4 regions of the Nitratireductor lacus genome follow, and region 1 is predicted to be linked to each of the others. Evidence: predicted binding sites of a transcription regulator. Region 1 holds the regulator's gene; each other region holds the start of a gene.

Region 1 (4,913 bases):
TCGGCGAACATGTCCTCATCCACGGCGGAGACATCCATGGTGACGTGCTGCAGCTTGCCTTTGGGATCGGTGAAGCGCAGATCGACAAACTTCACGTCGTTTTCCTTGATCTGCTTCATGATGTCTTGTGCAGTGGTCATATTCGCCTTCCTATTTGCGATGGTCTTGCCTGATGATCCCGGAGGTCTTCCGGGAAAGAGAATGGTTTGGGGATCAAACAGCGTCGGCGCCGGTCTCGCCGGTGCGGATGCGGATGACTTCTTCCACATTTGTCACGAAAATCTTGCCGTCGCCGATACGCCCGGTCTGGGCGGCCTTGCGGATCGCCTCGATCGCGGCGTCCACGGTCTCGTCCGGGAGCACGACTTCGATTTTCACCTTCGGGAGAAAATCGACGACATATTCGGCCCCGCGATAAAGCTCGGTATGCCCCTTCTGGCGACCGAAACCCTTGGCCTCGATCACGGTTATGCCCTGAAGGCCGATCTCTTGAAGGGCTTCCTTCACTTCGTCGAGCTTGAACGGTTTGATGATCGCTTCGACCTTTTTCATGCCTCAGTGGCCTCCAAATGAGTTCAGGAACGGTGATCCCGCGCCCCTTGTTGCTCCGGTTCGGTTGAAGCACGAAACATGCCAACTCGTGCTGGAGCCTTGCATGAAGCGTGCCAGTCGCTGCATTCTGTATCCACACGGGCGAAATCGCGTGGATCGGTCGGGCAGTGACATGTCAGGCGAGGCCTCCGGATCGTACCAAGGGAACCGTGCGGTGTGTTGCGCAGTTTGCGACTTGCCTAAAAAATATGCAATGCGCCGAAGAAAGCGGCAAGGTCGATGGGTTTGGAAATTCTGACACCTGAAGAAATGGGCAGCGTGGACCGCAATGCGATCGCTGCCGGGCCTCTCGACGGCTATGGCCTGATGCAGAACGCGGGTGCGGTGGTGGCGGCTGCGATCCTGGAACGTTTCGCCGTGGCGGAGGGGTTTCTGGTTCTCTGCGGCCCGGGCAACAACGGTGGCGATGGCTATGTCGTTGCCCGCCTGCTTGCGGAGCGGGGTGTCCAGGTCCGGCTGTTTGCCGAAACCGAACCGGCGGCGGGCAGCGATGCTGCCAGGGCGCGCAGGGATTGCCCTGTTGAACCGAAGCCATTTTCGGAGTTCGAACCCGTTGAGCGATGGCTTGTGGTGGATGCGCTGTTCGGCGCTGGTCTGTCGAAGCCTGTCGAAGGGCGCGAGGCTGCAATCATAGAACGGGTGCGCACCAGCGGGCTCCCCGTGGTGTCGATCGATTTGCCGTCCGGCGTTTCCGGGCTTACCGGGAAGCCGCTTGGTACTGCGTTCCAGGCGGATATGACCGTGACCTTCTTCCGCAAGAAGCCGGGGCACGTGCTCGTGCCCGGCCGACAGATGTGCGGTGTGCTTCTTGTCGCGGATATCGGCATAGCCGAAACAACGCTGGATCGAGCCGAATGCAACACATGGGAGAACCGACCCGCGCTGTGGCGGGCGACCTTTCCGGAGATCGGCATCAGCGCCCACAAATATTCGCGCGGGCATGTGGCCGTCATATCCGGTGGCGCCACGTCTACGGGAGCAGCGCGTCTTGCAGCGCGCGGTGCTGCGCGGGCGGGGGCGGGCGCCGTGACCGTGCTTTCACCCGCCAACGCGCTCTCCGTCAACGCTATGCATCTGACCTCGATCATGCTGCGCAGGGCCGATACGGCGGACGAACTGGAGGCGTTCATCCGTGACCGCGCGCCTTCCGGTGCAGTGCTGGGGCCAGGGGCAGGAACAGGCGAGCGGACGCGAGGTTTTGCGCGCAGCCTTCTCGATCAGGTGGACGATGTGGGCGGGCTGGTTTTCGATGCGGATGCAATCACCGCCTTTCGCGGCGATCCGGAGACGCTTTTCGCCATGATCAAGGCCTCCGCCGCGCAGGTCGTTCTGACACCCCACGAAGGCGAGTTCGGCCGCCTGTTTGCAGGTCTTGAAGATGCGCCGGAGGTCTCGAAAGTGGAGCGGGCCCGGGAGGCAGCCATGCGATCCGGTGCGATAATCGTGCTCAAGGGACCGGATACGGTGGTTGCGGCGCCCGACGGGCGGGCAGCCATCAATGTGAACGCAACGCAGCACCTGGCGACAGCCGGCTCAGGCGATGTCCTGTCCGGGATCGTGGCTGGTCTGATGGCGCAGAGGATGCCGGCGTTTGAAGCAGCCTGCGCGGGTGTCTGGCTTCATGCGGAGGCCGGCGGAGTGTTCGGCCGCGGGCTTATCGCCGAGGATCTGCCCGAGATGCTGCCCCGGGTTCTGCGGTCTCAGTTCCCGGAACATGTCCGCTGAAAGGTCGAAGCGAGCGGGACGTACCGGCGGGGAGAAACGAAAGGGGTGTACCCGGCTGTGGAAGAAAAGTGGGGGGCTACACAGACGGCTCGACCCGCCGTCGCCGCGTTGGAGGATTTTGCAGTCAGGTTTTTCCACCTGACTGCAACATACTTCAGTAACGGCGCATCAATCCAACCAGACGTCCCTGAACCTTGACCCTGTCAGGGCCAAAAATCCGCGTTTCATAGGCCGGGTTTGCAGCTTCAAGGGCAATCGACGCGCCTTTGCGGCGAAAGCGTTTCAGGGTTGCTTCTTCCTGATCCACCAGCGCGACCACGATCTCGCCCGGATTGGCGGTCTGGGTTTCGCGGATGATGACGGTATCGCCATCGAAGATCCCCGCCTCGATCATGGAATCGCCCCTGACCTCCAGCGCGTAATGATCGCCGCCGCTCAGCATGTCCGGGGGGACGGCGATGGAATGCGTCTGGTGCTGAATGGCATCAATAGGGACGCCTGCAGCAATGCGGCCCATCACCGGCACGGAAACGACGCCGGCAAGACCGTCATCATTGCTGGCAGCCGGTTTTGGCTGGGGCGAGGGGGCTTTGCCGAGGCTGCCTTCAATGACGCTGGGCGAGAATTTTCGTGCGCCGGGGTTCAGGCCGGGAGCAATCGAATCGGGAAGGCGCAGAACTTCCAGGGCACGGGCCCGATTGGGAAGCCTGCGAATGAAGCCACGCTCCTCGAGGGCGGTGATCAACCGATGAATGCCGGATTTCGAGGCAAGGTCCAGCGCTTCCTTCATTTCATCGAAGGAGGGCGGGATTCCTGTTTCCTTCAGCCGCTCGTGGATGAACAGGAGAAGTTCGTGCTGCTTGCGGGTCAGCATGGGCGCCACCGAGAATCAGTTAAAAACAAAACCAGAACATACTCTATATGTTCCAGTTGTGTTCCGCAACTCCCGGCATTTGTGCGCGGTTTACCGGGGCTACGGCGCCGCAAACAGCGCCTTGGCGCCGTCGGCGACGAACTGCACGGCGAGGGCAGCCAGTATAACGCCGAGAAGGCGCGTCAGGATCGAGCGTCCCGTCTCGCCAAGAAACCGGTCGACGCGCTCGGCGAGCGTGAAGACGGCGTAGGTGATGATGATCGTTGTGGCCAGTATTGCCAGCAGTGCCGCGCTTCCGGCCAGGCCGCTAAAGGAGCCTGAGAGAAGAACGGTGGCCGAAATCGCGCCAGGGCCGGCTATCAAGGGGATCGCCAGCGGAAAGGCGGCGATGTTTCGGATCATGTCGCGGGTGATGGCGCGCTCGGCGCTCTTCTCATGGCGTTCCTGGCGGCGCTCGAAGATCATTTCGAAGGCGATGAAAAAGAGAAGCAGGCCGCCCGCCACGCGGAAAGCGGGAAGTGTGATCCCGAACACGGAGAGTATGGCGCTGCCGGCCACGCCGAAGAGAGCGAGGACCGCGAAGCCGATGATCGCCGCCCGAACGGCGACCTGGTTGCGCTCTGACCGGTTCATGCCCACCGTCAGGGCGAGAAAGAGCGGGGCGAGGCCTGGTGGGTCCACGGTCACGAGCAGTGTGACAAAGGCATTGAATGCGGTCTCGTAGCCTGGCATGAGGTCCTCCCTTGCAACTGTCTAGCCCAGTCGGGAGGCTTCGGAAAAGACCCGATTGTGTCCCCTGGCGGGCGGTCTGCGGCAATTTGTCAGTGAAATCATTCACAGACCTTCCATATGCATCTGAAATCGCGTTGGATTTCCCCGGCTTCAATCGCTGCTTCGATTGGAGAATCAACGGCGCTTCATATATAAGAAGTCAGTGATTCCTTATTTTGTGTGTGACACGATTTGACTGACCAGACGACGCCGACCGGACCGGGCGAGCCCGACGACATCGAGCCGATTTCCATTATCGAGGAGATGCAGCGCTCCTATCTCGACTACGCGATGAGCGTGATCGTGAGCCGCGCTCTTCCGGATGCGCGCGACGGGTTGAAGCCGGTGCACCGGCGCATTCTCTACGCCTCGCACGAGAGCGGCTATCACTGGAACCGCAAATATGTGAAATCGGCGCGCCCGGTCGCCGACGTGATGGGTAAATACCACCCCCATGGCGACGCGGCGATTTATGACGCGCTGGTGCGCATGGCGCAGGACTGGTCCATGCGCCTGCCGCTTATCGACGGTCAGGGCAATTTCGGCTCCATCGACGGCGATCCGCCGGCGGCCATGCGCTACACCGAGTCGCGGCTCACCAAAGGCGCTCACGAGCTTCTGGAAGACATCGACAAGGAAACGGTCGATTTCCAGGACACGTATGACGGCTCCTCCAGCGAGCCCAAGGTGCTTCCCGCACGCTATCCGAACCTCCTGGTCAATGGTTCCGGCGGTATCGCGGTCGGCATGGCGACCAATATTCCTCCGCATAATCTGTCGGAAGTCATCAATGGCTGTGTGGCCATGATCGACAATCCGGCGATCAGCCTGCCCGAGCTGCAGGAACTGATCCCGGGGCCCGATTTCCCGACCGGCGGTCTCATCCTCGGGCGGTCCGGCATCCGCAGCGCCTACGAGACAGGCCGCGGCT
Region 2 (4,913 bases), on a different contig from region 1:
GAGCGCGTTCATCCGCGCCTCGATGCCTGTCTCCTGTGACGGCATCTCTAGACCCTTCTGCTTCGCCCCTGTTGTGCCGAAGCGCAGGGCGAGCGTCGCCGCATAGATAACTGGGATCAGCCAATGGGCTGCCAGCGGCAGCGATGACTGGAACCCGAAGCTCAATGCCCCGCCGGAGGCGGCCAGCGCAAGGGCCAAAGCGCCGGCAGCGCAGCCCGTGAGGGCAGCACGCCGCGTTCGCGCAATCCAGAAACACTCCGCCGCAAGAGCACCGGCCATGGCCGTCATGGGAGAAGCAACCCCGCCCGAAAGCACGATCACGGCGCTGACGGCAGCAAGCCCCAGACCAAGCGCCAGCCCTTCAATCCACGTCCGCCGCCCGCCGGCAAGCAGACCCGCCGCGGTCAGCCAGCTAACCGCAAATCCCGCGCTGGCGAGCGCCAGCGTCTGGGCGAAGCCGACCGTTCCTGCAAGAAGGAGTGCAGCCGCTCCCGCGAACAGGAAGGGTGCCGTAAAGAGCACACCCGCCAGCCGCAACTGGCGCGAACGCTCCACCCCGTGTTCGACACTGGGATGAATCAGCCTTTCGCATGCGGCAGAAAGGGCTGCCGGCCATTCTTGATATGATGCTACTCGTGAACTCAACTCGACGCGCTCTTGCTTTGTCCGTTCGGCGGGTTCTTGTTCCTGAAGAGACTCGCACCGAGCATTTAAGGAAAGGATAAGCGCGGACGCCGATGGGCGGGCCAGCAAGCGCAAAATGGAAGAAATTGACACGTCAAACGCGGATGAATGCCGTCATGGTTAACGCGCGCTGAACAAAATAGCCGTCGAAACAGTCATGCTGAAAATTGCCGGATTCAACCCTGCCGGAGAAAAAGATCAACCACGCCAGATCATTAGATGCTCAACAAAGCGTAATCGGCATCCCGCGGGTTTTAGACGGGTTCGCTTCAAAGGCGAACATTTCCGAACTTTTAAAAAGTTTGCCTTCAATTTTAGGAAAAATCTCAAGAGCTCCTTGGCATGGCCGTGACAGGATATTTGCCAGGGACGCCCCCAAGGGGCAGAAAACGGGACTGGACGTCATGGGCTTTCTTATTCGCTCGATCTTCTGGCTTTCACTGGTGCTGCTTTTGCTGCCAATCGGCGGAACCGGCAGCGAGGATGGCACGGAAACACCGCAGGTCGGCGCCCTGCAGGCGCTGGGTGCAGCGCGCGAGGCCATCAGCGACATGGTCGGCATCTGTGAGCGCAAGCCCGAGGTCTGTGCGACCGGACGTGCCGCCCTTCAAACGATCGGCGCGCGCGCCCGCGAAAGCGCCCGTTTTGCCTACGAGATGCTCGAAGAGCCGGCAGAGGGTTCGGCAGGGGCCACTGCAGGCACAATTGAAGCGCCCCTGACAACCGGAAGCGTTCCCGAACACCCCGCCGCTCACGATCAATAGATCATCGCCGGCTTTTGGCGGCAATCAAAGGTTTTCCGTGACGAACGGCCGGACAATCACTATATCCGGCTTAATGAGCACCACGATCGACACCATCTACGACGATTTCGCCTTCCTGGACGACTGGGAAGAGCGTTACCGCTATATCATCGACCTCGGCAACGGCCTGGAACCCTATCCCGAAGCCGCGCGCGACGAGGCCCATCGGGTGCGCGGCTGTGTCAGCCAGGTGTGGCTGCACACCGAGCGTGGAGACGGCGACGACCCCGTGCTGACCTTCAGAGGCGATTCAGACGCCCACATCGTACGCGGTCTCGTCGCCATCATGATGCTTCTGTTTTCCGGCAGGCGCGCCAGCGAAATCCTGGCGATCGACGCCGAAAACGTGATGCGCAAACTCGGTCTTGACGAGCACCTCACACCCCAGCGGGCCAACGGGCTGCGGTCGATGGTTCAGCGCATTCGGAACGAAGCCACCGAAGTCGCGCCCGCGGCAGGCTGATTGCCTGCCCGGGGCCAGGACTTTCAGGCAAGCTTCGGTCGGTAGTTCTCCACTCCCCAGTGCAGGATGGGCCGAGATTTGTCGCCCCGCACCCCGGCAGACGGCTCGTAATGCCGCGCGAGCGCGCCGAGCGCGGTTTTCAGCACCACCTTGGCCGAGCGAACGGGCCAGCCCCTTTCCGTTTCCACCTGCTCAAACCCCTTCAGGAAGCAGCAGATGTCGACGAGGACACCGGACAGCTCCGGCCCAACGGCATCGAGCGCGCGGTCGACACGCTGACGCGCGGCCAGAGCAGCGTCGGTGAGTTCCACGCCACCTCCGGCCGCCGCGCCGCGCTTTCCCGCTGAAACGGTCGCGATCCAGTTCGCGCTCAGCCGCGGCATGATCTGCCCGCGGGTATAATCCGCGCGCAGTTTCTCTCCAGCGTCGAATTCCGCCCGGGTCAGGAAGGGCTCGCCGTTGCGTGTCCGCCGGCGCGCCAGTTGCGCAAGCGGAGATTCGCTGAGTGTCGCCGAAACGATCTCCTTCTCAGAGCCCTGCCGCAGAACCCTGCGTTCAATCTCCCAATGCTGCCCCCGGAAGGGTTCCCCGCTCGTTGCCAGCCGCCGCGCGCAGGCGACACCTGTTGCACTCAATGCGACCTTGCCTCCACTGAAGCGCAGGAGATCATCCTTCTCCAGCGCTCCCAGCACGGCACGCGACACCGATACCGTGCCCCGCTCGCCGCCGTCGAGCAGCACGCATCCCTCCTTCGCGCCGCGCTGTTGCCAGGCCGGGCCCTTCTGCAGAAACCGCAGGCAGCGCCGGCGTTCGCGCGCATGGCGCATCTCTTCCTTGAATACAGCCATGTCAACGCAGCTCCATGTTGCGGAACGCAGCGGCAGTGATGCGCTCCGTCATCAAAACAATCCGGTCGAACTCCTCGTCGTCACGCATGTCCTCGATGATATGACAGGCGTACTGGACCGTTGTTCGGTCGCGCCCGAAACCACGCCCGACCTCAGTCATGTTGAGCCCAAGAACGACATGCGCAGCGTACATGCCGATCTGCCGAACGCGCGTTACGCTGGTCGACGAGCGCCGTGTTTCGCGCAGCTCACGCCCACTCACGTTGAAGAGTGCGGCAACGATGTCGAGAACACATTCGCAAACCTCCCCGACACGCTCCTCCGCAACCGGACTCAAACGGCGATGAAGCATTGCGGGCGGCTGTTCTCCAGGCGTTGCGATCCGCCCTTCTCTTTGTTCCGATGATTTGGCAGCGTTTGGATGCACAGGCTTTATCCCTTCACAGGAAAGAGGAATAAATTCTTATACCCTACACATCCATACCCGGGAACAAATTACGAACATATAATTCGGTGAAATCCTGCAAGAGTTTGAAATCACGGAAGAAGTAAACCCGGCCTGCAATTTTCAACCCTGGTTTATCCCCGCCCCTCCCACGGCCCGCATAGTTGTCGCTCACGACAAAAAGGGTTGAGCATGACATCGATAAAACAGGAGAGGCTGGCCTTCCGCGAGGCCAAGCGGCAGCGCTATGAGAATGCGCGGCAAACAGCAGCGCTGTTCCTGACAGGCGGACTGGATCTGCAAAAGGCGCAGAAAAGCTCGGGCGCTGAGCGCATCAACATTCTTCGTCGCCTGAGACGGCTGATCGAGCGCGAGCGCCTGAAGGGTGCGCGCAACCACTGGAGCTACGACCTCAATCGCCACATAGCCCTCAGCCAGGCGCTCAAGCGCCTGGCGTCGAACGAAGCGCAAAACGTTCCGCTTCACCACTGAACGGCGATGGACAACCGGACACCAGCCCGTATCGTGAACTGTTGGCCGGGATCAAAAAAAAGCGGCGCAGATTGCGCCGCTGATCTGAGGAAACCACGCTGGCGTCGCGCGCCAAACGCTATTTTTCCTTGCGCTTGCGCCCTAAGCCCATCTGTTTGGCGAGTTTCGAGCGTGCCACTGCATAGCTCGGAGCGACCATGGGATAGTTGGCGTCCAGCCCCCATTTTTCCCGGTACTGCTCCGGCGTCATGCCGTAATGCGTCATCAGGTGACGCTTGAGCGACTTGAACTTCTTCCCGTCCTCAAGACAGATGATATAGTCTTCATGCACAGAGCGTTTCGGATTTACAGCCGGCTTCTGCTTTTCAGCAGGCGGAGCCTCCGGAGTGCCGCTCACTCGACCGAGCGCTGCATGAACGTCCGCAATCAAATTGGAAAGTTCGGATGCAGGAACAGGATTGTTGCTGACATAAGCAGCAACGACGTCTGCGGTCAGTTCAATAAGAGTATCATCGTTTTTTACAGAATCTTCGTTCATTTCGTTACCTTGCCCCAACGTAAATTCAAAACCACAACCTCATGCCGCCAGTGATGAGGTGTCTGTAGGAATCTTTAGTTCTTTAGGCACTTTTTGATCGATTCCCGACAAGCAATAATCATATCGTTCTTTTCCTCCTGCCGGTCAACTCACAATTTCAAATTAATACTATCAGAAGGCGAAGTCAGATTGTTTATCCCATCTCAAAAAATCGAAATTCATTCCAAAAATCAGGTAAACTCGATCTTAAACTGGGCGCTAATCTAAGTCGACCTTATCAATTTTTCCGCGCATTGCGTAACAATCGGAGACTGAAGCACGGGCAGAGACGACCGCACGCATGCGAAACATGCGAAATCGCACCGGTCGGCATCTTTCACCCGGGAAGGCATGTCATGCTAAATTGAAAAAGAATATTAGAAGAAAAACTCTTCTCTATTCTTCTTCACTTCTTTTGTCTTCGCCCGGAAGCGAGGTGGCGCCCTCAGGACCTGCCATCTCGTCGTGTACCGACTGCCCCCAGAGCCTGTAGCCTGCCGCGTAGGCGGCCTTGGCCAGAAGATGTGCAGATATCGGCGCGGTAAGCAGAAAGAAAACCACCGCCGCCAGCGCACGCGTCACAATGGCCTGGTCCTGCGCA
Region 3 (4,913 bases), on a different contig from region 1:
TTCGACCCTCCCCGGCTGGCCGCGGCCTATGAAGAAGGCGGTGCTGCGTGCCTTTCCGTGTTGACCGACGGACCTTCCTTTCAGGGTGCGCCTGCGTTTCTCGAAGCTGCCCGCTCCGCATGTGCGTTGCCCGCGCTGCGCAAGGATTTCCTGTTCGAACCCTACCAGGTTTACGAAGCGCGCAGCTGGGGGGCGGACGCCATCCTGATCATCATGGCCAGCGTTTCGGACGATGAAGCCCGGGCTCTTGAAGATACCGCCCTCGAACTCGGCATGGACTGCCTGATCGAGGTCCACGACGAGCGTGAGCTGGAGCGCTCTCTCGAGCTTTCGTCACGCCTCATCGGTATCAACAATCGCAATCTGCGTACCTTTGCAACAAGCCTTGAAACCAGCGAACGGCTGGCTCCGCGCGTGCCTGAAAGCCGGCTGGTGGTTGGCGAGAGCGGCATCTTCACCAATGAAGATTGCCGTCGCCTGGCGCGTGCCGGCATGAACACCTTTCTGGTCGGCGAAAGCCTGATGCGGCAGGAGGATGTCGCCGGCGCAACCCGTGCCCTGCTGGGGCTCGACACGGCACATCCGGCAGGCTGAGCGATGAGCGATGAAACCGGAAAGCTGACGCATATCGGCGCTTCCGGAGAAGCGCATATGGTGGATGTGAGCGGCAAGCAGGAAAGCCGCAGGGAGGCCGTCGCCGAAGGCGCTGTCGTCATGCAGGCGCAAACGCTGGAAGCCATCCTTTCGGGCAATGCCAAAAAAGGCGATGTGCTCGCCACCGCGCGCATAGCCGGTATCATGGGCGCCAAGAAAACATCTGACCTCATTCCGCTATGCCATCCGCTGGCGCTTTCCAAAGTGGTGGTGGAAATTGAGCCGGATAACGCGCTGCCCGGCCTGAGAGTGCGTGCCCGTGTGCGGGTGACCGGCCAGACGGGGGTTGAAATGGAAGCGCTGACGGCCGTCTCCATCACCTGCCTGACCATCTACGACATGGCCAAGGCGCTGGATAAGGGAATGATCATCAGAGACGTTCGCCTTCTCGAAAAGACCGGAGGCAAATCCGGCGACTGGCGCGCACCGGAGCCTTCGGCATGACGCTTCTGCCGGTGGACGAGGCGCTGGAGCGTATTCTCGACGGCGTGAAAGCCCTGCCCGGTGAAATGGTGCCGATCGAAGAGGCAGACGGGCGTGTTCTGGCCGCCCCGCTTTCGGCGATGCGCACACAACCGCCTTTCGACGCGTCGGCCATGGATGGCTACGCCGTGCGGGCTGCGGATGTCGAAACTCCGCGTGCGGTGCGGTTGCGCGTGATCGGGGAATCGGCCGCCGGCAATCGGTTTCATGGCGCGGTCGGCGCCGGCGAAGCCGTTCGCATCTTCACCGGAGCGCCGGTGCCGGAAGGCGCCGATACGATCCTCATCCAGGAAAACGCCGACCTTCTCGACGATGGCAGCATCGAAGCAACGAGCACGGTGGCCAGCGGGCGCCACATCCGCAGGGCCGGGCTCGATTTTGTCGAAGGCGATGTCGTTCTCGAACAGGGGCGCCGGCTCGGGCCGGCCGGTGTCGGTCTTGCTGCCGCCGCCGGCCACGCGATGCTTTCGGTGACCGAGCGCCCGCTGGTTGCCATCATCGCCACGGGCGATGAGCTGGTGCGGCCCGGCGAAACCTGCGGCCCCGATCAGATCGTGGCTTCCAACGGGTTCGCCATTGGGGCTCTTGCCAAAAGCGAAGGGGCCCGGATCCTCGATCTGGGCATTGTCGGCGACGACAGCGCCACGATCACCGCCGCAGTGCAAAGGGCCGCCGCGGCGGGTGCGCATGTGCTTGTAACCCTTGGCGGCGCATCCGTGGGAGCGCGCGATCTGGTGCGGCAGGCCCTGCTCGACGCCGGCATGTCGCTCGACTTCTGGAAGATCGCCATGCGCCCGGGCAAACCGCTCATGTTTGGCCGGCTGGAAGATCGGAACAGCCGAAAACAGGATCCCACTTTCCGGTCCGATGCCCCCGGAACCATGCGGGTGCTTGGCCTTCCCGGCAATCCGGTCTCAAGCCTTGTCTGCGCCCATCTTTTCCTGCGCCCGCTTGTCGCCCGCCTTGGCCAGCGCAGCCATACGCCGGATCTGCGCGCAGCGGTTCTGGCAAGTGCCCTGCGCGAGAATGACGATCGCCGCGACTATATCCGCGCTTCGGTCGCTTCCGGCCCGGAAGGGCTGATCGCAACGCCCTTTTCGCTGCAGGATTCCTCCATGCTGACCACCCTGGCCGCGGCCAATGCGCTTATCGTGCGCGAACCGGGCGCGCCGGCTGCCGAGCCAGGTTCGCGCTGCCGCGTTCTGATGCTGGCATAGCCTCCAGGTATCCGCCGGAGAGCGGCGCTGCAGGGTAGGAAAAATCGGGACCGAGGACCTTACCCGTCGCCGCGCCCGGGAATGGGCAGTGTGACCTCTCTTCCGCCAAATCCATGAACGGAATCGTGTGCGCGGATGGTGACATGGGTGAGCCCGTCAGGCAGCGACACGCCGGACAGGCTGCGGGCAAATGGCTGTTCGCTCACATGCGGGTGCAGGAGTTTGCGTGACCCGAGGACATTGCCGGCATCGTCGACCACGTCCCATTGATCCGCGTAGTGCTCCCACCCTTCATCTGCATGTTCCACGGTGACGTCGAAGCGGTAGGTGCCACCGGTTTCGGCGTGGATTTTCACGTCGACGACGTTCGCTTCACCGGCCATCGCAGCCGGTGTGAACGCCGCAAAAACGATTGAAAATGCGAAAAACCCGGCGCGCCATATCCGGATACCATGGTTACGTCCATGGATCGGGGCGGCACTGCCGGGTTTCAACAAGACCCTGTTCCCGATCAGAACGGGATTTCGTCGTCGAGGTTCTGCGAATAGCCGCCTCCGCCGCCGCCACCGCTGTCAGCAGGACCGGACTGGCCGAAGTCGGAGCTCCGATTGCCGCCGCCACCACCATAGCCGACCTGACTGTCGCCACCCTGCCCGCGCGTGTCGAGCATCTGAAGTTCGCCACGGAACTTCTGCAGCACGATCTCGGTCGTGTAACGCTCCTGACCGTTCTGGTCTGTCCATTTGCGCGTCTGGAGCTGGCCCTCGATATAGACCTTGGCGCCCTTCTTCAGATACTGCTCGGCAACCTTGGCGAGATTGTCGTTGAAAATCACCACATTATGCCATTCGGTGCGCTCACGTCGCTCGCCCGACTGGCGATCGCGCCATGTTTCCGATGTGGCAATCCGCATGTTGACCACCGGATCGCCGGAATTGAGCCGCCGAATTTCCGGGTCGGCGCCCAGATTTCCCACCAGAATGACCTTGTTGACGCTGCCCGCCATAACGCTTCTCCACGCTTGTCCGAAATCTGTCGCGCACCATATCGCAAGCGAAGCTGCCGCGCGCTCTTCGCCTTTGCCCGCTCCGCTGTCGTCCACAGCTCATTTGTTCTTATTATGTTCACATTCGGCGGACATCTGTCAATGCCTTCAAGAGCGCCCTCCGGGACGCCCTCTGCGGCCGCCCCGAACGACGCTTCGGGCCGGCAGATGCAAGGAAAAGCCCCGCCGCCTTCTGGTCGCGCGGGGCTTCGGGTCTTCTGACCCTCCATACCGGGAATGGTTTACCGGTGTCGTCAGGCAGGGCGGTTTCACCAACCCTGTCTTCAAGTCGTTCTGATTTTCGGGGGGCAGCCAGCCGCCAGCGTTGTCATGCCTGCCGGCGAATGCGTTCTTCAGAAACGTCACGCGCCATGGACCGGAACCGAAACACATGCGTCGCGCCATGCGCCGAATGCGTAGCGGACCGATCAGCCAGCTGTGGCTTCGCGATCAAGGCGAAGCCCGGTGGATCGGTCAGGTGGATTCATGCCTTCCTCCTTCTTCGCGTTTCGGACATTTGCTCGGCGTCAGCGTGCTCTAGCGGCGGTGCGCAGCCGATGCGCCCACCGGCGCCTCTTGCGAGCGCTCAAAAGCCGCGAGCGCTGACCGGGGCATACTGCGCCTTCGGGTTTCGCCGGTCAAGCGAATGCCCCGCCATGCCGGCAAATGTGATCGTCTGTAACGATCCGCACGCTCCTGCCAGACACGCTCCTGCCAGAATTGTCAGGAGAACGTTCGGCCTTTGTTCTTTTTGCTTGCCCATCAGCCGGGCAAGCGTGTTAAAGGAAGGACATGCGCCCTTCCGCTCGTTGAGCGGCACTGGCGTATCTGCGGCGAAGCGATATCGGCTGGCGTCTTCCGTGGCGCTGCGGTCGACATTTGCGTGCCGCTTCCTACATGATGCACGGACCGGCATGCTGCCGGCCAATCCGGTTTCTCAAGACAGGCAGCGACGGGGCATGCCAGAACACAAGTCCATTACCATTCGCGGTGCGCGCGAGCACAACCTCAAGAATGTCGATCTCGACCTGCCGCGCGAGAAGCTGATCGTCATGACCGGCCTGTCGGGTTCCGGCAAGTCGTCGCTCGCCTTCGACACGATCTATGCCGAGGGACAGCGGCGCTATGTGGAGAGCCTTTCGGCCTATGCGCGCCAGTTCCTGGAAATGATGCAGAAGCCGGATGTCGACCAGATCGACGGGCTTTCGCCGGCCATTTCCATCGAGCAGAAAACAACGTCGAAGAACCCCCGCTCAACCGTCGGCACGGTGACGGAAATCTACGACTATATGCGCCTGCTTTTCGCACGCGTGGGCGTGCCCTATTCGCCAGCCACGGGCCTGCCCATCGAGAGCCAGACGGTGAGCCAGATGGTCGACCGGGTGATGGCGCTGGAGGAAGGCACTCGGCTCTATGTGCTCGCACCCATCGTGCGCGGGCGCAAGGGCGAATACCGCAAGGAGATGGCCGAACTCCAGAAGAAGGGCTTTCAGCGCGTCAAGGTGGACGGCACG
Region 4 (4,913 bases), on a different contig from region 1:
AATGTCGAATTCATAAATTCCATCAGGGTCCCGACCCAGGAAATATAAAGCGGCCAGTGGCACCGTTGTTTCCAGCCTTTGCTCTCGCCGTCGAAGCGGATGGGATGCGAATGTTGGAGGCGAGCTGCCAGTTTCCCTCCGGAGTTTATTCCATGTCCCTTAAAGTCGCGGTCCAGATGGACCACATTTCTACCGTCTCGATTGCCGGCGACACGAGCTTTGCGCTCGCTCTGGAAGCGCAGGCGAGGGGCCATGCGCTCTGGCATTACACGCCGGACAGGCTTTCCATGGTCGATGGAAAGGTCATTGCCTGGGCAGAGACGCTGGAAGTGCGGGACGAAGAGGGCAATCACTTCACGCTGGGCGCGCCGCAGCGGCTCGATCTGTCGGAGATGGACGTGGTGCTTCTGCGCCAGGACCCGCCCTTCGACATGAATTACATCACCACCACCCACATCCTCGACCGCATCCACCCGAAGACACTGGTCGTCAATGATCCATCCTGGGTGCGCAACAGTCCCGAGAAGATCTTCGTCACCGAGTTTGCGGACCTGATGCCCGAAACCCTCATCACGCGCGACACGCGCGAGGTCGACGATTTCCGGAAAAAGCATGGCGACATCATCGTCAAGCCGCTCTACGGCAATGGCGGCGCGGGCATCTTCCATTTGAGGGAGGGCGACCGCAATCTCGCCTCGCTGCTGGAAATGTTCATGGGCGCCTTCCGCGAACCTTTCATCGTGCAGCGCTATCTGAAAGAGGTGCGGGGCGGCGACAAGCGCATCATCCTCATCGAGGGCGAGCCCGTCGGTGCCATCAATCGGGTTCCCGCCGAGCATGATTCCCGCTCCAACATGCATGTCGGCGGCCGCGCGGAACATGCGGAATTGACCGACCGCGAGCGCGAGATCTGCGCGCGCATCGGCCCGTCCCTGCGCGAACGCGGCTTCACCCTGGTCGGCATCGATGTCATCGGTGACTGGCTGACGGAAATCAACGTGACCTCGCCAACGGGCATCCGGGAGGTGAAGAGGTTCGGCGGAGCCGACATTGCCGCCCTGTTCTGGGAGGCCGTTGAGGCGCGTCGGGCCGGCGGCTGATATGGCCCTGTTCCGCCGGCACAACCACCTGCAACCTGAAAACAACTCATACGCTTTCTCGTTCCCGAAACGTTCTTGATCTGATCGCCGGAAACTGCTTCAATACAGTTGCAGGGCGATGAGATTTCTTGTTCTGGCTGTATTTTCTGGTGCGTCTCGCTGGGATGCAGGCTTGCCTGCGTCTTGTGGATGCTGTGTCTTGTGAGTGCCAGGGCATCGGACCGAAAAGTGGGTACCGGTTTTCGGGTTGTTCCGATGCCCTTTCAAAGACCTGGACCGCCCTTTTGCGCCCGAATGGGCGCATGGCGATTCAGAACAGCCGGTTCAGGCGTGGCTGGGGGGATAACGCATGGTTTCGCATGTCCGCACTGTGGCCTTTCAGGGGGTGGAGGCCGTTCCCGTCGACGTGCAGGTCATGGTTGCCCCCGGCAAGATGGGAATGCAGATCGTCGGGCTTGCCGACAAGGCGGTGGCGGAGAGCCGGGAGCGGGTGCAGGCCGCACTTCATGCCTCCGGCCTGTCCATGCCGCCGAAGAAGGTGACGGTCAATCTCGCCCCCGCCGATCTGCCGAAGGAGGGAAGCCATTATGATCTCCCCATTGCTCTTGGGCTGATGGCGGCGCTCGGCGCTGTCCCTTCGGATGCGCTGGCGGGTTACGTCGTCCTCGGCGAACTGTCGCTCGATGGCACGGTCGCTGCGGTCAATGGTGTTTTGCCGGCTGCCATTGGTGCAAACGCCATGGAACGCGGCCTGATCTGTCCCCACGCCTGTGGCGCGGAAGCGGCATGGGCCGGAGCGGATATAGATATTCTCGCTCCGCGCAGCCTCATCGCGCTGGCCAATCATTTCCGGGGTAGCCAGGTCATGAGCCGGCCGGAGCCGGCGCTCTATCCGCCGCCGGCCACGGTTCCGGACCTTGCCGATATTCGCGGGCAGGAAGCCGCCAAGCGAACGCTCGAAGTGGCGGCTGCCGGTGGCCACAATCTCCTGATGGTCGGGCCACCGGGCGCCGGCAAGTCCATGCTGGCGCAGCGCCTGCCGTCCATCCTGCCGCCGCTCTCGCCGCGCGAGCTTCTGGAAGTTTCGATGATCGCCTCCATCGCCGGCGAACTGGCGGATGGGAAACTGTCGGACCGTCGCCCCTTTCGCGCGCCGCACCATTCCGCATCCATGGCGGCCATCGTGGGCGGCGGGTTGAAGGCCCGGCCCGGCGAGGCCTCGCTATCCCATCATGGCGTTCTGTTTCTCGATGAATTGCCGGAGTTCTCCCCGCAGGTTCTCGATTCCCTGCGTCAGCCTCTGGAGACAGCCGAATGCGTGATCGCCCGTGCCAATCACCGGGTCAGCTACCCGGCGCGCATCCAGCTTGTCGCCGCCATGAACCCGTGTCGCTGTGGCATGGCGGGGGAGCCCGGCCATCGTTGCCGGCGCGGGCCGCGCTGCGTGACGGATTATCAGGCGCGCATTTCAGGTCCGCTGCTCGACCGCATCGATCTTCGCATCGATGTTCCGGCGGTTTCTGCTGGAGATCTCATCGGCGGGGCAGGGCGGGCTGAAACGAGCGCTGCCGTGGCCGAGCGTGTCGCCTTTGCCCGGCAAAAGCAGCAGGCACGCTACACGGCGCATGGCCTGCCGGCGTGGACCACGAATGCATCCTGTTCCGCAGCACTCATCGAAGACGTCGTTTCTCTCGATGCCGATTGCACGGCCCTGATCCGTCAGGCGAGCGAGAAACTTGGCTTTTCTGCCCGCGCATATCATCGCGTGCTCAAGGTAGCGCGCACGCTGGCGGATCTCGACGGTGCCGATGCCGTTGCGCGACCCCATATCGCCGAATCGATTTCCTATCGCATGGCCGGGCAGGCAAGGGCGGAGATTGCCTGAATCTGTCGCGCGCGGGGTTCGAGGTTGCCGCAGCCTGAAAAGCACCGCATAGTTGCGCCGGTGGCTGGAGCATCTTGCGGTCAGATGGGATCATCTGGCGTCCGCATGGATGGGGAAGAGTGCAGAAATTGAACGTCCTTCAAGTGCCCGAAAGGGCGCATGGCGCTCCACGGAGAGGATGAAATGGTCGAGACCGGAACCCTGTTGACCTACGTACTCGTTGTCCTGGGACTGTTTCTGATCCCCGGTCCTGCAGTGCTGATGACACTTGCCCGTGCCGCCAGCGGCGGTCGGCGGATCGGCATTGCTACAGGGCTCGGCATCGCGGCGGGCGATCTCGTTCACACGATCATGGCGACAGTCGGCCTGTCCGCGATCCTCATGACCTCGGCGCTGGCCTTCACCATCGTCAAATATATCGGTGTCGCTTATCTGATCTACCTTGGCATCAGTGCTTTTCTGGAGAAGACGGATCGGTTTGATCTGCCCGTCGTGCGGCCGCTGACGGCGCCACGGGCCTTTCGGCAGGCACTGCTTGCCGAGGTGCTCAACCCGAAGACGGCTTTGTTCTTCCTTGCCTTTCTGCCGCAGTTCGTTCAGCCGGGAGGCTCGGCCGTCCTCCAGCTCGCGACACTGGGATTTGTCTTTGTCGTGATGAGCGCGGCCTTCACCTCGCTCATTGCGATCGGCGCCGGCTCGGTCGGTGCGTGGCTGCGGCGCAACCCTGCGGTCGCACGCTGGCAGGGGCGCGTCGTCGGCACCATCTATCTGGCTCTCGGCGCACGTCTTGCCCTGCAGGAAAGATGATGCCTCTGACGAGGAATAAAGCTGGCTAATTAATGCACCGCGCCAGGGCGTCAGGGTTGGATCATGAAACGGTGAACTGTTCCAGAGCATCGGCCCGAAAAGTGGAAACCGGTTTTCGGTTTATTCCGATGCTCCATCAATAGTTTAGATCGTCCTTTGTGCGTCCGGACGGACGCACGGCGATCTTAAGCATCGGCCCGAAAAGTGGAAACCGGTTTTCGGTTTATTCCGATGCTCTATCAATAGTTTAGATCGTCCTTTGTGCGTCCGGATGGACGCACGGCGATCTAGGGAACCCAGCCGGGCAGGGCGGATGCCTGCCGCACCCATGAGGCGAAGCGGGCTTCGTCGAGCACTTCATCCTCATGAAGGTGAAAATAGCGCGTGTTGGCGTCTTTGGATGCCACGGGGGGCAGCGGTTCAAGCGCGGCGCCGTGAAAGAACGCCATTTTGATATAGCGCGTGTAGCAGTGCAGCCCGAGAAACCAGCCCTGGCCCTCGATCCCGTAGAGCGGTGAGTTCCACTTCACCGCCTTGCGAACCTCGGGAAGCTCGCGCACGATCAACCGGTCGATCAGGCGACCGGCCTCACGCTTCCAGCCTGGCATCGCCGCGATGTAGGCCTGAACGGGCGCATCCCCATCGCCCTTGGGTATCTGCGGGTTTCCGCCGGAGAGGAGGCGTGGCGGTTCCGTCTTGCCCTGTGCTTTCCCGGAAGATTTCGCAGGCATCTGCATGCCTCCTGATATTGTTATGCGTTGGCTTTTCCATGCGCGCGGCGGCGCGTCACATAGGGAAGCGCAAAAAGATAAAGTCCGGTGATCAGCAGCAGGATAAGCGGGCCACCGGCCAGAAAGTAAACCCAGACGGGCGGTTCCTGGCCGCGCATCGCCGCGATGGTGTTGATGATCACGCCAAGCGTGAAGGCGATCGAAATCCAGCGATGCGCCTGTCGAAGCCAGAGATTCCACTTCATCTGGTGCGCTCCCGTTTCTGTGTCGATGCGTTCAGTCGCGCGGCGGCGCGAAGGAGCGCGTTCAGCGCGTCCTCGTCGATGGCCTCCCCTTCATGGAAATCGATGGCGCGCCGTGTGTTCCCTTCAAGACTGGCGTTGAAGAGGC

Evidence for each region. The regulator LexA, encoded in region 1, represses DNA repair genes until DNA is damaged. The targets are predictions, from matches to a motif close to TGTTCNNNNTGTGTTCNG.
Region 2: a site for LexA is predicted at 3,285-3,302, ahead of AC07E3_RS20755 (cytoplasmic protein). Genes of this name have one in related genera too.
Region 3: a site for LexA is predicted at 3,465-3,482, ahead of AC07E3_RS08315 (single-stranded DNA-binding protein). Genes of this name have one in related genera too.
Region 4: a site for LexA is predicted at 1,160-1,177, ahead of AC07E3_RS19655 (YifB family Mg chelatase-like AAA ATPase). Genes of this name have one in related genera too.

Annotation. Positions count from the first base shown of each region.
Region 1 is NZ_JBWKMB010000001.1:92,075-96,987, reverse strand. It holds gene glnA (type I glutamate--ammonia ligase) at 1-140, opposite strand, end outside; gene AC07E3_RS00480 (P-II family nitrogen regulator) at 214-552, opposite strand; gene AC07E3_RS00475 (NAD(P)H-hydrate dehydratase) at 832-2,337, shown strand; gene lexA (transcriptional repressor LexA) at 2,492-3,211, opposite strand; gene AC07E3_RS00465 (MarC family protein) at 3,311-3,943, opposite strand; gene gyrA (DNA gyrase subunit A) at 4,175-4,913, shown strand, end outside.
Region 2 is NZ_JBWKMB010000037.1:13,346-18,258, reverse strand. It holds gene AC07E3_RS20780 (sensor histidine kinase) at 1-555, opposite strand, end outside; gene AC07E3_RS20775 (DUF5330 domain-containing protein) at 1,089-1,448, shown strand; gene AC07E3_RS20770 (SufE family protein) at 1,522-1,950, shown strand; gene AC07E3_RS20765 (DUF6456 domain-containing protein) at 1,974-2,798, opposite strand; gene AC07E3_RS20760 (helix-turn-helix domain-containing protein) at 2,800-3,150, opposite strand; gene AC07E3_RS20755 (cytoplasmic protein) at 3,436-3,735, shown strand; gene AC07E3_RS20750 (Ros/MucR family transcriptional regulator) at 3,854-4,273, opposite strand; gene mnhG (monovalent cation/H(+) antiporter subunit G) at 4,709-4,913, opposite strand, start outside.
Region 3 is NZ_JBWKMB010000008.1:13,358-18,270, forward strand. It holds gene trpC (indole-3-glycerol phosphate synthase TrpC) at 1-594, shown strand, start outside; gene moaC (cyclic pyranopterin monophosphate synthase MoaC) at 598-1,098, shown strand; gene AC07E3_RS08305 (molybdopterin molybdotransferase MoeA) at 1,095-2,354, shown strand; gene AC07E3_RS08310 (hypothetical protein) at 2,414-2,737, opposite strand; gene AC07E3_RS08315 (single-stranded DNA-binding protein) at 2,866-3,360, opposite strand; gene AC07E3_RS08320 (hypothetical protein) at 3,986-4,327, opposite strand; gene uvrA (excinuclease ABC subunit UvrA) at 4,359-4,913, shown strand, end outside.
Region 4 is NZ_JBWKMB010000030.1:24,867-29,779, reverse strand. It holds gene gshB (glutathione synthase) at 153-1,100, shown strand; gene AC07E3_RS19655 (YifB family Mg chelatase-like AAA ATPase) at 1,450-2,985, shown strand; gene AC07E3_RS19650 (LysE family translocator) at 3,169-3,792, shown strand; gene AC07E3_RS19645 (DUF1801 domain-containing protein) at 4,080-4,523, opposite strand; gene AC07E3_RS19640 (hypothetical protein) at 4,544-4,768, opposite strand; gene AC07E3_RS19635 (DUF1801 domain-containing protein) at 4,765-4,913, opposite strand, start outside.